Regions from separate parts of the Ensifer sp. Root954 genome, predicted to be linked through region 1. Evidence: riboswitches for the same ligand, from Rfam matches in the RefSeq annotation. Region 1 holds a riboswitch; the other holds the start of a gene.

The links. Region 1 has a riboswitch for S-adenosylmethionine ahead of ASE71_RS31555 (O-succinylhomoserine sulfhydrylase). Riboswitches for the same ligand answer to the same signal wherever they lie in the genome.
Region 2: linked by a shared signal. The riboswitch ahead of metA (homoserine O-acetyltransferase MetA) and the one ahead of ASE71_RS31555 (O-succinylhomoserine sulfhydrylase) in region 1 are both predicted to bind S-adenosylmethionine.

Annotation. Positions count from the first base shown of each region.
Region 1 covers NZ_LMJM01000052.1:207,010-214,516, forward strand. The annotation lists gene ASE71_RS31540 (transporter substrate-binding domain-containing protein) at 1-596, opposite strand, end outside; tRNA gene ASE71_RS31545 (tRNA-Gly) at 741-815, opposite strand; gene ASE71_RS31550 (2'-deoxycytidine 5'-triphosphate deaminase) at 897-1,994, opposite strand; SAM riboswitch at 2,069-2,147, shown strand; gene ASE71_RS31555 (O-succinylhomoserine sulfhydrylase) at 2,192-3,376, shown strand; gene ASE71_RS36115 (hypothetical protein) at 3,433-3,606, opposite strand; gene apaG (Co2+/Mg2+ efflux protein ApaG) at 3,605-3,997, shown strand; gene ASE71_RS31565 (Hsp33 family molecular chaperone) at 4,070-5,059, opposite strand; gene argF (ornithine carbamoyltransferase) at 5,358-6,275, opposite strand; gene ASE71_RS31575 (aspartate aminotransferase family protein) at 6,380-7,507, opposite strand, start outside.
Region 2 covers NZ_LMJM01000022.1:263,904-271,410, reverse strand. The annotation lists gene ASE71_RS13315 (metallopeptidase family protein) at 1-336, shown strand, start outside; gene ASE71_RS13310 (DUF1737 domain-containing protein) at 618-824, opposite strand; gene ASE71_RS13305 (HpcH/HpaI aldolase/citrate lyase family protein) at 821-1,726, opposite strand; gene ASE71_RS13300 (hypothetical protein) at 1,852-2,106, shown strand; gene ASE71_RS13295 (VOC family protein) at 2,331-2,747, shown strand; gene leuD (3-isopropylmalate dehydratase small subunit) at 2,903-3,508, shown strand; gene ASE71_RS13285 (RidA family protein) at 3,518-3,898, shown strand; gene ASE71_RS13280 (AAA family ATPase) at 4,002-4,841, shown strand; gene ASE71_RS13275 (NUDIX hydrolase) at 4,838-5,281, shown strand; SAM riboswitch at 5,523-5,600, shown strand; gene metA (homoserine O-acetyltransferase MetA) at 5,662-6,588, shown strand; gene ASE71_RS13265 (vWA domain-containing protein) at 6,595-7,507, shown strand, end outside.

The DNA.
Region 1 (7,507 bases):
ACCGCCGGCACATCGCCCTTCTGCAGAGCCGTCAGCATGGCCTCGCGGTCGGGATAGACCTTGGCCTGGATCTTCGGGAAAAACGCCTTGAACATCGCCTCATGCGTGGTTCCGGCGACGACACCGACCGGCTTCCCCTTGAGATCGCTCGGCGCCGAGACTGCGCCCGCCGCCTTGGTGTTGACGGCGACGCGCGCCGGAAGCCGCATGAACGCGCGGGAAAAGGCGAAGCGTTGGCGCAGTTCCGGACCGACGGCGATACCGGCGGCCACCGCCTCGCCCTGCCCCTCTTCCAGCGCCGGCAGCAGCTCCGCATAGGTCACGGCCTGGATCTGGCATTTGGCCTCGATGTCGAGCTCGCGGCAGATCTCGCGCACGAGATCGACATGAAATCCCGAAAGCTTGCCGGACTGGTCGATGAAGTTGAACGGCGGAAAATCCACCGTCGTCAAGAAACGCAGGCGCGCCAGGCCCGTGAGATCGGGCTTGGCGATGCGTTCGCGCGCGTCGAACAGCAGCGGCAGATCCTTGGCCTCGGCCGCAAGCGGCGTCGCGATCAAGGATGCGCAAAGGGCGAAAAGGGAAAGAACTTTCATGGGCAGCGGCCGGCACGTCTCATGTGGCAGGGGCGGCCCTTGGAACCGCGGTGATTCATCGAGCGGTAAAGTAACCGGCCGCAGCGCAGCTGACCATAGGCCACCACGAGAACGCGGTTACACAAGGAACGGGACGAGGAAGAATGGAGCGGGTGATCGGGATCGAACCGACGACATCCAGCTTGGGAAGCTGGCGTTCTACCGCTGAACTACACCCGCGGCGCCTGCGAAACTTCCCGAACCGAGGCGATCTGTCAAGCACCCTTGCGCGGGATCGCGTAAGGGGCGCTGCGAAATCCCCTACTCGGCGCGGAAATGCTTCGAGAGCTTCAGGCCCTGCGCCTGGTAGTTGGAGCCGACGCCGAGGCCATAGAGACCATCCGGCCGTTCCAGCATGTGTTCGTAGATCAGGCGGCCGACGATCTGGCCGTGTTCGAGGATGAACGGCACCTCGTGGCTGCGCACTTCGAGCACGGCCCGGCTGCCCGTGCCGCCGGCCGAGGCATGGCCGAAGCCTGGATCGAAGAAGCCGGCATAATGCACGCGAAACTCGCCGACCAGCGGATCGAACGGCGTCATCTCGGCCGCATAAAGCGGTGGAACATGCACCGCCTCGCGCGAGACGAGAATGTAGAACTCATCCGGATCGAGGATCAGTTCGTCGCGCCCGCGGCTGTAGAGTGGCTCCCAGAAATCGAAGATCGCGTGCTGCGCTTTCTTGTCGACGTCGATGACGGCGGTGTGATGCTTGCCGCGATAGCCGATCAGGCCTTCGGGCCCGGTGCCCTTCAGATCGATCGACAGCGCGATGCCGCCGCCGCTGACGTTCGGCTTGTCGCTCGCCACCAGCACGTCGCTCTCGTGCAGCGCCTGCAGTTCCTGCTCCGACAGGATAGACTGGCCCATGCGGAAGCGGATCTGCGACAGGCGCGAGCCTCGGCGCACGACGATCGGGAAGGTGCGCGGGCTGATTTCGAGATAGAGCGGACCGCTGTAGCCGGCCGGGATCTTGTCGAATTCCTGGGCGCGATCGGTGATGACGCGGGTGAAGATGTCGAGGCGACCGGTCGAGCTTTTCGGGTTGGCCGAGGCCGACATGCCCTCAGGCAGTTCCAGGCTTTCCATCAGCGGCACGATGTAGACGCAGCCCGTTTCCAGCACCGCGCCATCGGTCAGATCGACGACGTGCAGCTTCAGCCGGTCGAGCTTGTCGGCAACGAGGTGAGACGGACCCGGCATGAAGCTTGCGCGGACGCGGAAAGCCTTCGAGCCTAGGCGCAGGTCGAGGCTTGCCGGCTGGATCTGATCGTCATCCAGCGGCTTCTCGCTTTTGAGGCGTCCCGATTCTAACAGCGCGGCGATCGCGCGATCGGCCAAAATCCCAGTGTCGCGGCCCATTGCAGTCCTCTTTTCAGTTGCGAGACAAAACCAAACTCCGGGAATTGACGCAAGCGTACCCTGGCAGTATTGAAGCTTTATCCCGTGGTGATTTGGCCGGTCGGCTTGCAGCCACGTTAAACAAGTAGCTAAAAAGGCCGGGTGTCAAACCGGCCCTTCACGCGGCCGGTTTTTTTGTTTTTGAAAGTGACCGTCACATGAGCAAAAACTGGCGCCCCGCAACGCAACTGGTCCATGGCGGGACCACCCGTTCCCAGCACGGAGAGACCTCCGAGGCGATCTTCCTTACCCAGGGCTTTGTCTACGAGACGTCGGAAGCTGCGGAAGCTCGTTTCAAGGGCGAGACCGAAGGCTTCATCTACGCCCGCTACGGTAGCCCGACCAACGACATGTTTGAAAAGCGCATGTGCATGCTGGAAGGCGCCGAGGATGCGCGCGCCACGGCATCGGGCATGGCTGCCGTCACCGCCGCCATTCTCTGCCAGCTGAAGGCCGGCGACCACATCGTCGCCGCCCGCGCCCTCTTCGGCTCCTGCCGCTGGGTGGTCGAGACGCTGGCGCCGAAATACGGCATCGAGTGCACGCTGGTCGACGGACGCGACCTCGCCAACTGGGAAAAGGCGATCCAGAAGAACACCAAGGTCTTCTTCCTGGAAAGCCCGACCAACCCGACGCTCGAAGTCATCGACATTGCCGGCGTTGCCAAGCTCGCCAACCAGATCGGCGCCAAGGTCGTCGTCGACAACGTCTTTGCGACGCCGCTCTTCCAGAAGCCGCTGGAACTCGGCGCCCATATCGTCGTCTATTCCGCCACCAAGCATATCGACGGCCAGGGCCGTTGCCTCGGCGGTGTCGTGCTTTCCGACAAGGAATGGATCAACGAGCACCTGCACGACTACTTCCGCCACACCGGCCCGGCGATGTCGCCGTTCAACGCCTGGACGCTGCTGAAGGGCATCGAGACGCTGCCGTTGCGCGTGCGTCAGCAGACGGAAACGGCCCGCCGCGTGGCCGACTTCCTGGCAGAACAGCCGCAGGTCGCCAAGGTCATCTATCCTGGCCGCAAGGATCATCCGCAGGCCGACATCATCGCCAAGCAGATGACCGGCGGATCGACGCTCGTCGCCTTCGAACTGAAGGGCGGCAAGGACGCTGCCTTCGCGCTGCAGAACGCGCTGGAGATCGTGCGCATCTCCAACAACCTCGGCGACAGCAAGAGCCTGATCACCCATCCGGGAACGACCACGCACAAGAACCTGACCGACGAGGCCCGCGAAGAGCTCGGCATTTCCGCCGGAACCGTGCGCTTCTCGGCCGGTATCGAGGACAGCGACGATGTGGTGGAAGATTTCGCCCGCGCGCTGAAGGCCGTGAAGGCCTGATTTTACGAAGACACGGCCGCCGTGATCAACGGCGGCCGAACGCCGCTTGCCGGCCGTCACGATATGGTTTCCGGCGGCGGGGCGCCAATGCGCCAGGCACGTTTCACCCGCTCGATCGCGTCAGCACGGCCATCCGTCCCATCATGGGATCGCACAATCTTGCCGTTATTCTTGACGAAACCATCTTGCTGTAGAATACCCTGAAAGACCTGAAGCAAGGTGATGCCCATGTATCGCGCTTTGACCCGCGACATAGAAGTTACGGTGGAGCCGTACTATCTCGAAGAGCAGTCGGATCCCGATGACGGCCGCTATGTCTGGGGCTATCGCATCGTCATCTCAAACCACTCGGACGCGTCCGTGCGGTTGATGACGCGCTACTGGCACATTACCGATGAGAACGGGCAAGTCGACGAGGTCAGCGGTCCGGGCGTCATCGGCGAGCAGCCGCTGCTCAATCCCGGCGATACCTATGAGTATTCGTCCGGATGCCCTCTGGATACGCCCTCAGGCGTCATGTTCGGCCACTACAGCATGGAATCGGAAGGCGGAGAGACCTTCAACGTTGCCATCCCCGCCTTCTCGCTCGATTCACCCGGGCTCGTGCGCACCCTGAACTGAAGCCAATCCGGAACAGCGCGTCCTTCGGACTAGCGTCGCTCTAAATCGCGGCCAGTCGGCCGGAGGCGCCCGCTACTGCGGGCGCACCTCGCTTGCTTCGAAGCGATAGGTCGTCGAGCAAAACTCGCAGGTCACCTTGACTTCGCCATCGTCGATGGTGCTTTCGAGGTCGTCCGTGCTCAGGTTGGACAACACCGACTGAAGCTTCTCGCGCGAGCAGCTGCAACGGTCGTAGACCGCCTGCGGTTCGTAGACGCGGACGCCGCGCTCGTGGAACAGGCGATAGAGCAGCCGCTCGGTTCCGACCATCGGATCGGTCAACTCGTCCATGTCGATCGTTTCGACCATCACCTTGGCTTCGGCCCAGAGATCGTCGTCCCCGAACGCGCTTTCACCATCATCGCCATCACCGCCGGAAAGGTCGGGCTGGCGCATGCGCTCCGGCGCTTCCGGCAGGAACTGGGCGACCATGCCGCCGGCGCGCCAGCGATGGCGCGGCTTGCCGTTTTCGTCGCGATCGAGAAGCTCGGCCACGCCAAGGCGCACCTTGGTCGGGATCTGCTCCGACTGCCGGAAATAGACGCCGGCGATTTCTTCCAGCGTCGCTCCGTCGAGCGCAACGATACCCTGGTAACGCTGGGTATGGGCGCCCTGGTCTATGGTGAAGGCGAGCACGCCCTTTCCGAGCAGCTCGTGCGAAAGGGTCCGGCCGTCCTTTTCGGCAGCGGCAAGCGCTTCTTGATCGTAGCGGGCATAGGCGCGCACGCGATCCGGCGTCGAGAAATCAGCGACCACCAGATCGACAGGGCCATCGCCCTGGGTCTGGACGATCAGCTTGCCTTCAAACTTCAGCGAGGTCCCGAGCAACACGGTGAGTACAACGGTTTCAGCAACCAGGCGCGCGACCGGAAGCGGATAGTTGTGGCGCTCTAGGATTGCGTCCAGCATGGGGCCAAGCTGCACGGCGCGGCCGCGCACGTCGAGGCCTTCCACCTGGAAAGGCACGACGTGATCGTCACCGGCAAAGTCGAACTCACCAAGCCCTGGCGTCATGTCAGTCATGTCTTGCTCCTTGCCTTCAGCCACCAAGCTGCACCAGAGATATTGCTATCCCCGCGCAACGTGCTCGCTGTCTCAGTTGATCCCGCGATAAACGGATTGTCCACCAGGTATGTGCCGCCGCCATAGCAACGCACCACCTCGACGGTTGCGCGCTCACTACTTTCAGGAGCGCCCGTATGCCGCCTAAATCGTGTCGCACGTGGACAATGTCAAGTGCGGTGAACACGCCCCTATATGGCGCAAGCTCGGCGGAGCGCACTGAAGCCTCTTCGCCGTCGCGCGCGACCGGGCAGCCGGCTCAGACGAGCCCCATGCACCAGGCAATGACCGACTTCTGTGCGTGCAGCCGGTTTTCCGCCTCGTCGAAGACCACCGACTGCGGGCCGTCGATCACCTCGTCGGTGACCTCTTCGCCGCGGTGCGCCGGCAGGCAGTGCATGAACAGCGCATCGGAGGCCGCACGCTTCATCAGCGCTTCATTGACCTGGTAGGGCTGGAAGACGTTGTGCCCGCGCGCGCGATGTTCCTGGTTCATCGAGATCCAGGTGTCGGTCACGACGCAATTGGCGTCGGCGACGGCCTGTTCGGCGTCATGACACAAAAGGACCTCGCCGCCATTGTTGCGCGCCCAGTTCAGGAACTTGTCCTGCGGCTCGGAACCGAGCGGCACGGCCATGTTCATGCGGTATCCGAAGCGGGCAGAACCTTCGATCAGCGAATGCAGCACGTTATTGCCGTCGCCGGTCCAGGCAATCGTCTTGCCCTTTACCGGACCGCGATGCTCCTCGAAGGTCAGGATATCGGCCATGATCTGGCAGGGGTGCGTATCGTCGGTCAGGCCGTTGATGACCGGGACCGTCGCATGCTCGGCCAGTTCCAGAAGGCGGCGATGGTCGGTGGTGCGGATCATGATGGCGTCGACGTAACGCGAGAGCACCTTGGCCGTGTCGCCGATCGTCTCGGCGCGGCCGAGCTGCATTTCGGTGCCCGACAGAAACAGGGTTTCGCCGCCGAGCTGGCGCATGCCGACATCGAAGGAAACGCGGGTGCGGGTGGAGGGCTTTTCGAAGATCATCGCCAGCATCTTGCCGGCGAGCGGCTTCTCGGCAGTTCCGGCCTTGGTCGCCGCCTTTCGGACGCGCGCATCGTCGATGATCGTCCGGAGGTCGGCGGCCGTCATGGCCGAAAGATCGAGAAAATGTCTGGTGCCTGCCATCGTACTCGGTTCCTGTCTGAAAAATCGGTCCCTGGTGCGGCACGCTATCGACGTGCCCGCACGAAGGTCATTCTAACGCCTTAGTCGGCCCTGGGTCGCTACCTTCAGGCCGCGGCGTTGCCGCTTGCCTTGCGAACCGCCTCGGCGGCGCGTTCGATACGTGCGAGCCCCTCGCGCGCCTCTTCCGCCGTCACGGTCAGCGGCGGCAGCAGACGCAGCACATTTTCGCCCGCCGGCACGGCCAGGAGCTTTTCGGCGCGGATTTCCTTCAGCAGATCGGCCGAAGGGCCCTTCACCTTGATGCCCAGCATCAAACCGTCGCCGCGGATGTCCTCGATGACATCAGGGAAGCGGTCCTTGAGCGACGCAAGGCCCTGGCGGAAGACCAGCGCGACATCGCGCACATGCGTCAGGAATCCGTCGGCCAGAACGACGTCGAGCACGGCGTTGCCGACGGCCATGGCCAGCGGGTTGCCGCCATATGTGGAGCCATGCGTGCCCGCCACCATACCAGATGCGGCTTCCTCAGTCGCGAGGCAGGCGCCGAACGGGAAGCCACCGCCGATACCCTTGGCGACCGCCATGATATCCGGACGGATATCCGCCCATTCATAGGCAAACAGCTTGCCGGTACGGCCGACGCCGGTCTGGACCTCGTCGAGGATCAAGAGCAGGCCGAACTCGTCGCAGAGCGCGCGCAGTTCCTGCATGAACTCCTTGGTCGCCGGACGGATGCCGCCCTCGCCCTGGATCGGCTCGATCAGGATCGCTGCGGTTTCCTCGGTGATCGCATTCTTGACCGCGGCGATGTCGCCGAACGGAACCTGGTAGAAGCCCGGCGCCTTCGGCCCGAAACCTTCGATGTATTTCTGCTGACCACCGGCGGCGATCGTCGCGATCGTGCGGCCGTGGAAGGCGCCTTCGAAGGTGATGACGTGGAACTTCTCCGGGTGGCCCTTGGAGAAGTGGTAACGCCGTGCCGTCTTGATGGCGCATTCCAGCGCTTCCGCGCCCGAATTGGTGAAGAAGACCTTGTCGGCAAAGGTCACCGCCGTCAGCCGGCGGCCGAGGCTTTCCTGGCCCGCAATTTCATAAAGGTTGGACAGGTGCCAGACCTTGTCGGCCTGCGCCTTCAGCGCTTCGACCAGGTGCGGGTGCGCGTGGCCGAGCGAGTTCACGGCAACGCCGGCACCGAAATCGAGATAACGCGTGCCGTCTTCAGCGATCAGCCA
Region 2 (7,507 bases), on a different contig from region 1:
CAGGAATTCCGCCAGCTGACGACCGACCTTATCATCGAAGTTGCCGACTTCCCGAGCGACGACGTTTTCGAGGACATGGCGCTGGAAACGCCTTTCGACCTGCTCGGCCTCTTCGAAGGCCGCGGCATCAGCGAACGCTTCACCATGGAAACCGGCCAGTTTCCGAACCGCATCACCCTCTACCGCCGCCCGATCATCGACTATTGGGCCGAGAACGAGGAGACGCTGGGCGACATCATCACCCACGTGCTGATCCACGAGATCGGCCACCATTTCGGCCTCTCCGACGACGACATGGAACGGATCGAGGCCAGCGTCGAGCACGTCGGCGGCTGACACTTCATTTGCCTATCATCGCGCGGTGAGGACCGCCCCTCATCCGCGCGGTGAGGAAGCCCCTCATCCGCCTGCCAGCACCTTCTCCCCGCAGGCGGGGCGAAGGAAACTCGCGATACCGTTTGCATCCCAATCGGAGCACGACCGATTCCAGAAAGCAGGCCTCACACGCCGATTGTGAGCATCAACCGCGTCCCCTCGCCCCGCCTGCAGGGAGAGGGTTAGTCCTCGGGCTAAACCCGAGGAGAGGGGCAAACCTGCGCGACGGCAAACAGCCTCGACTACTGCTCCGACAGCTTGATATCCGGGGTGTATTCCTTGCCTTCGACCTCCTTCACCACCGCCTGGCCGCACTGCATGTGCTGCGTGTCGGCATTGAAAGCATAGGTGGGCGAGCCATGCAGGCTCCAGCCCTGGTTTAGCGCCGCCGTCACCTTGTGGCAGAAGGAAGCGTCGTCAGGGCCGGTCAGGAAGCGGAAGAGTTTCAAGATCTTGTCTTTCGTTTTTCGATGAGGTCCGCCTTGGCGGCAAGCGTGACGGCCTGGTCGAGGTGCAGCCGCTCGACCATCCGCCCGCTGAGGTTGATGACGCCCTTGCCGACGTTTTCGGGCAGCGCGAAGGCGGCGATGATCGCGCGCGCCTCGTCGACGGCGATCTGATCGACGCCGAAGCGCTCGTTCGCCGGGCCGATCTGCGCTGGATGGATCAGCATTTTGCCGTCATAACCCATGTCGCGGCCCTGCCGGCATTCCTCGTCGAAACCGGCACCATCGCGGAAATCGTTGAACACGGCGTCGATGACATCGAGCCCGCCGCCGCGCGCGGCAAGCAGGATCTGCATCAGCCAGGGGATGAGATAGGGCCGGCCCGGACGATCCGGAACGCCGGTCTCCTTGCGCAGGTCGTTGAGGCCGACGACGAAACAATCGAGCCTGCCACTGAAGGTACGGCCGGCCTCGGCGATTGCCGGCGCGTTGATCACCCCGCGTGGCGTCTCGATCATTGCCCATAGGCGCAGCGTCTCCGGCGCATCGTTCTCGTCGAGCCAGTCGGCCGCCGCCTGGATATCCGCCGGGCTTTCGACCTTCGGCAACAGGATGGCGTCGGGATTGGCCGCAAGCGCTGCAGCAAGATCGCCCTGACCATAGTCGGAGCCGATCGCATTGATGCGAATGACAATCTCGCAATCCGGCCGGCTTTCCGTCAGATACTGCACCAGCGCCGCACGCGCTTCCACCTTGAGCTCGGGCGCTACCGCATCCTCGAGATCGAAGATCGCGGCATCCGTCGCGAGTTCCGCGACCTTGGCAAGCGCGCGGGCATTGTCGGCCGGCACGCAAAGCACCGAGCGGCGCAGGCGTACGGGGTGATGTTCGCTCGATTTGTTCATGCTTCAGTTGTGCCCGCCTTTGCCGCGTTCCGCAAGACGAGGCGAACCGCCGCACCCCTTTCGAAAGCCCACCTCTTGCAAGTCCGAAGGCGCGCCCCCACATCGCCATCAGAAAGGTGACGATTATGCAAAGCATTCGCTCTGTTCTCTTTACGGCCGCAGCCCTGACCATCACGTTCGCGGCCTTTGTGCTTACCGCCTCGCTGGCGCTGGCACTGGCCGGCATCGCCGCCGTCGTCGTGGTCGGCAGCGCCATTGCCACCCGGCTGAATTTCAGGCCTGCCCGCGCCACCGCGCGCCCGGCTGCCGCAGGTGCGGCCCAGGGCCAGCGCGAGATGCGCATCTGGAACGACGGCCGCGGCACGATCATCGACCTCTGATCCCCCTGAGTGTCGAAATCGATCCCTGGGCGTCGGAATCGATCCCCGGCGATCATTGCAATCGGGCCGATCCGTGATCGGCTCGAACCCTGTTGGTGGCCTTCAAAAACCGTCATGCAGCCGGCCGCGATTTTTTTTCGACTCCATGTCGGATCAGAGATTCCATGTCCGTCCTTGAGGCAGGCCAGCACGGTACTGGCTCTTCGAACAGGATGGAGAACGATATGGATACCCAGACGCAGCAGCCGGCACCGGTCCTCAACGGCCTTCTGCCCTATCTTCAGGTCGATGGCGCCGCCAAGGCGTCCGAATTCTACCAGCGCGCCTTCGGGGCCAAGGAAGTGGGCCGGCACCCGCTCGACGAGCAGGGCCGCACGATGCACATCCACCTCTATGTCAACGGCAGCTCGCTGATGCTCGCCGATGCCTATCCGGAATACGGCCATCCGCTGGAAAAGCCGCAGGCCTTCACCCTGACGCTCACCGTCGACGACATCGATGCCTGGTGGGACCGTGCGGTTGCCGCCGGCGCCGAGGTCGTGATGCCGATCGAGGTGATGTTCTGGGGCGACCGCTACGGCCAGCTCCGCGATCCCTTCGGCGTTCTCTGGGCCATGAACAGCCCGGTGAAGGCAAGCTAAGTCCCTGCAGACAATCGAGATCCGGACGAAGCTCTCGCCGGGCGGGCATTTTCACCCGCCCGGCGAAGCGTATTTGAACAGATTTTCCTTCATTTCGGCGCAAAACTCATCTAAACGCTAGCGCAACATTCTTCTGAAATCGAAGGCCTGAAGTTATGGAAAAATTCGTCAAGCTCACCGGTGTCGCCGCCCCCCTCCCCGTCGTCAACATCGACACGGACATGATCATTCCGAAGGACTACCTGAAGACGATCAAGCGCACCGGCCTTGGCAAGGGCCTCTTCGCCGAAGCCCGCTACAATGAAGACGGCTCGGTCAACCCGGACTTCGTGCTCAACAAGCCGGCCTACCAGAACGCCAGCATTCTCGTTGCCGGCGATAACTTCGGCTGCGGCTCCTCGCGCGAGCATGCTCCGTGGGCGCTGCTCGACTTCGGCATCCGCTGCGTGATCTCCACGTCCTTTGCCGACATCTTCTACAACAACTGTTTCAAGAACGGCATCCTGCCGATCGTCGTCAGCCAGGCTGACCTCGACAAGCTGATGGACGACGCCTCGCGCGGCTCCAACGCCATCCTCTCGGTCGACCTGGAATCCCAGGAAATCACCGGTCCGGACGGCGGTTCGGTCAAGTTCGAGGTCGACGCCTTCAAGCGTCACTGCCTCTTGAACGGCCTCGACGACATCGGCCTGACGCTGGAAAAGGCAACCGCCATCGACAGCTTCGAAAAGACGGTCGGCGCCGCGCGCCCCTGGGCTTAAAACGAAGATATGGCGCGCAAGCTCATCTCCTCGGGCTCGCCCTTCGAAAAGACGGCAGGCTATTCGCGTGCCGTCGCGATGGGTGACTGGTGCTTCGTCTCCGGCACGACCGGCTATGACTACGCCACCATGACCATGCCCGAGACGGTGGAAGAGCAGGCGCGCAATTGCCTGAAGACGATCGAGGGCGCGCTGAAGGAAGCGGGCTTCTCGATGAAGGACGTGGTGCGCAACCACTATTACGTCACCGATGCCAGCTTCGCCGACCGGGTGTTCCCGATTTTCGGCGAAGTCTTCGGCGAGATCCGCCCGGCCGCAACCATGATCGTCTGCGACCTGATCCGCCCGGAAATGCTGATCGAGATCGAGGTCACCGCGCTTCGCGGCTGACCCCCTGATTGCGCCCACCCTCAAAACGATTCCGATTTAAGCCATTATGCGATAGTCCATAGGGCATGACTTCGCCTGACTTACGCTGAACCGGAAGACGCCCATGCAATTTCAAGGCACCGCCGACTATATCGCCGACAAGGACCTGATGATCGCCGTCAACGCCGCGATCCGGCTGGAGCGCCCACTGCTGGTCAAGGGCGAGCCCGGCACCGGCAAGACCGAGCTTGCCCGCCAGATCGCTGCCGCACTTGGCCTCGAACTCATCGAATGGAGCGTCAAGTCGACGACCAAGGCACAGCAAGGCCTCTATGAATATGACGCCGTGTCGCGGCTGCGCGACAGCCAGCTCGGCGACGAGCGTGTCAACGAGGTCCGGAACTATATCCGCAAGGGCAAGCTCTGGCAGGCCTTCGAGGCCGATCGCCGCGTGGTGCTTCTGATCGACGAGATAGACAAGGCCGACATCGAGTTTCCGAACGACCTGTTGCAGGAGCTCGACCGCATGGAATTCCATGTCTACGAGACCGGCGAGATGATCGGCGCGCGTCACCGGCCGATCGTCATCATCACCTCCAACAACGAGAAGGAGCTGCCGGACGCGTTTCTGCGCCGCTGCTTCTTCCACTATATCCGCTTCCCCGATGCAGACACGCTCGCCCGCATCGTCGAGGTGCATTATCCCGGCATCCGCAAGACGCTGCTTTCGGCGGCGCTCGCCGCCTTCTACGACATCCGCCAGGCGCCGGGCCTGAAGAAGAAGCCCTCCACGTCAGAGGCGCTCGACTGGATCCGCCTGCTCGTCGCCGACGAGGTCGATCCGGCCGACCTCAGGGCCGATGCCAAGACCATGTTGCCGAAGCTGCATGGTGCGCTCCTGAAGAACGAACAAGACGTGCACCTCTTCGAGCGCCTCGCCTTCATGGCCCGCCGCGACGGATGAGGCCGGACGCGCACAAGGTCCTGATCTACGCCACCTGGCAGGACCGCCTGCTGGTCTTCGACGAGCCGGATTTCCCAGACATCGAGCTGCAGGTACCCGGCGGTACGATGGAACCAGGCGAAAGCCCGGAGACATCGGCTCAGCGGGAATTCATCGAGGAAACCGGGCTGACGCCGCCGGAAGCACTCACCCATCTCGTCACGCAGGACTACCACTACCCGAAGGACGGCAGGACGATCTGTCATCGGCGGCACTACTTCCACATCGCCCTTGCCGGCGAGCAACGGCAGACCTGGATACATCAGGAAATGACGCCCTTTGGCGGCGGTGACCCGATCCGCTTTCGTTTCTTTTGGCTCGGTATCGATCAGGCTGACCGCCGGCTGGGTTATGGCATGCGGGATGCTCTAAGCCTGCTGCAGACCAGCCCCTCTCCCTGACCCTCTCCCCGCAGGCGGGGAGAGGGGACGAGGACGACGGCTGCCCCCAAGCCGAGACGTGCCGACAGCGAACCCGGCTACCAAGATGGGCCGAACGGCCGCTGAGCTTAACTCGTGGAACGATCGGGTGCGGCAAGGCCACTTCTCCCCGCCAGCGGGGAGAAGTCGCAGCAGCGGGATGAGGGGCAGCCGCCCCCAACGCGAATCGTTTTTCTTGACCCCCGCGGCCCACTCGCGCTATCAAATTCTCCGTGGTGATTTGGCCGGCCGGCTTGCAGCCACGTTAAACAAGTCGCTAAAGGGCCGAGGAAAGTTGGATTTCCGAGGACCGGTCGCGATCAATCGCCGCCGGTTTTTTTGTATTGATCGAGTGGAAGCCCATGCCCATCAAGATTCCCGATACGCTGCCCGCCTTCGAAACCCTCGCGCATGAGGGCGTGCGGGTGATGACCGAGACCGTGGCGATCCGTCAGGATATCCGCCCGCTCCAGATCGGGCTCCTGAACCTCATGCCGAACAAGATCAAGACAGAGATCCAGATGGCGCGCCTGATCGGCGCTTCGCCGCTGCAGGTGGAACTGTCGCTGGTGCGCATCGGCGCTCACCGCGCCAAGAACACCTCGGAAGATCACCTGCTCTCCTTCTACGAGACCTGGGAAGAAGTGCAGGGCCGCAAGTTCGACGGTTTCATCATCACCGGCGCCCCGGTCGAGACGCTCGAATACGAAGACGTCACCTATTGGGACGAGCTGAAGCGCATCCTCGACTGGACCGAGACCAACGTGCATTCGACGCTCAACGTCTGCTGGGGCGCGATGGCGGCGATCTATCACTTCCACAACGTGCCGAAGTATCCGCTGAAGGAAAAAGCCTTCGGCGTCTATCGTCACCAGAACCTCAACCGCTCCTCCGTCTACCTCAACGGCTTCTCCGACGATTTCGCCGTCCCCGTTTCTCGCTGGACCGAAGTGCGACGCGCCGACATCGACAAGGTGCCGAGCCTCGAAATTCTGATGGAATCGAAGGAGATGGGCGTCTGCCTCGTGCACGAGAAAAAGGGCAACCGGCTCTACATGTTCAACCACGTGGAGTATGATTCGACCTCGCTGTCAGACGAATACTTCCGCGACGTGGATGCGGGCGTGCCGATCAAGATGCCGCACGACTACTTCCCGCACAACGATTCGACCCTGCCGCCGCAGAACCGCTGGCGCAGCCATGCACATCTCTTCTTCGGTAACTGGATCAACGAGATGTACCAGACGACGCCCTACGATCTCGCGGAGATCGGCACCGGGAAAAGCTGAGGTCAGATGTTCATTCCCTTCTTCCTCGAACTCAAGGCAGCGAAGGTCCCGGTCACGCTCCGGGAATTCCTGTCCTTGATCGAGGGGATGGAGGCGGGCATCGCCACCTTCGACGTCGAAGCCTTCTACTATCTGGCGCGCACGGCACTGGTGAAGGACGAACGCCATATCGACCGCTTCGACCGGGTGTTCCAGCACTGCTTTTCGGGTCTCGAAGCAGTCAACCCGATGGAAGCGAGCGAAGAGGCCGTCATCCCCGAGGATTGGCTGCGCAAGCTCGCAGAGAAGCATCTGAGCGAGGAAGAAAAACGCCTGATCGAGGCACTCGGCGGCTTCGACAAGCTGATGGAGACCTTGCGCCAGCGGCTGCAGGAGCAAAAGGGCCGCCATCAGGGCGGCTCAAAATGGATCGGTACCGCCGGCACCTCGCCCTTCGGCGCCTATGGCTACAATCCCGAGGGTGTGCGGATCGGCCAGGACCAGTCGCGCCACCGCCGCGCCGTCAAGGTTTGGGACCGGCGCGAGTTCAAGGATTATGACGACACGATCGAGCTCGGCACGCGCAACATCAAAGTGGCCCTGAAGCGGCTCCGGCGCTGGGTGCGCCAGGGTGCCGCCGACGAACTCGACCTCTCCGGCACGATTCGCGCCACCGCCGAACACGGCTATCTCGACGTGGTGACGAGGCCGGAACGCCGCAATGCGGTGAAGCTTCTGATGTTCTTCGATATCGGCGGATCGATGGACGATCATATCCGCATCGTCGAGGAGTTGTTTTCAGCGGCTCGCAGCGAGTTCCGCCATATGGAGCATTTCTACTTCCACAATTGCGTCTACGAGGGCCTGTGGAAGGACAATCGCCGCCGCCGTGTCGACATTACCCGTACGACGGAAGTGCTGCGCACCTACGGCGGGGACT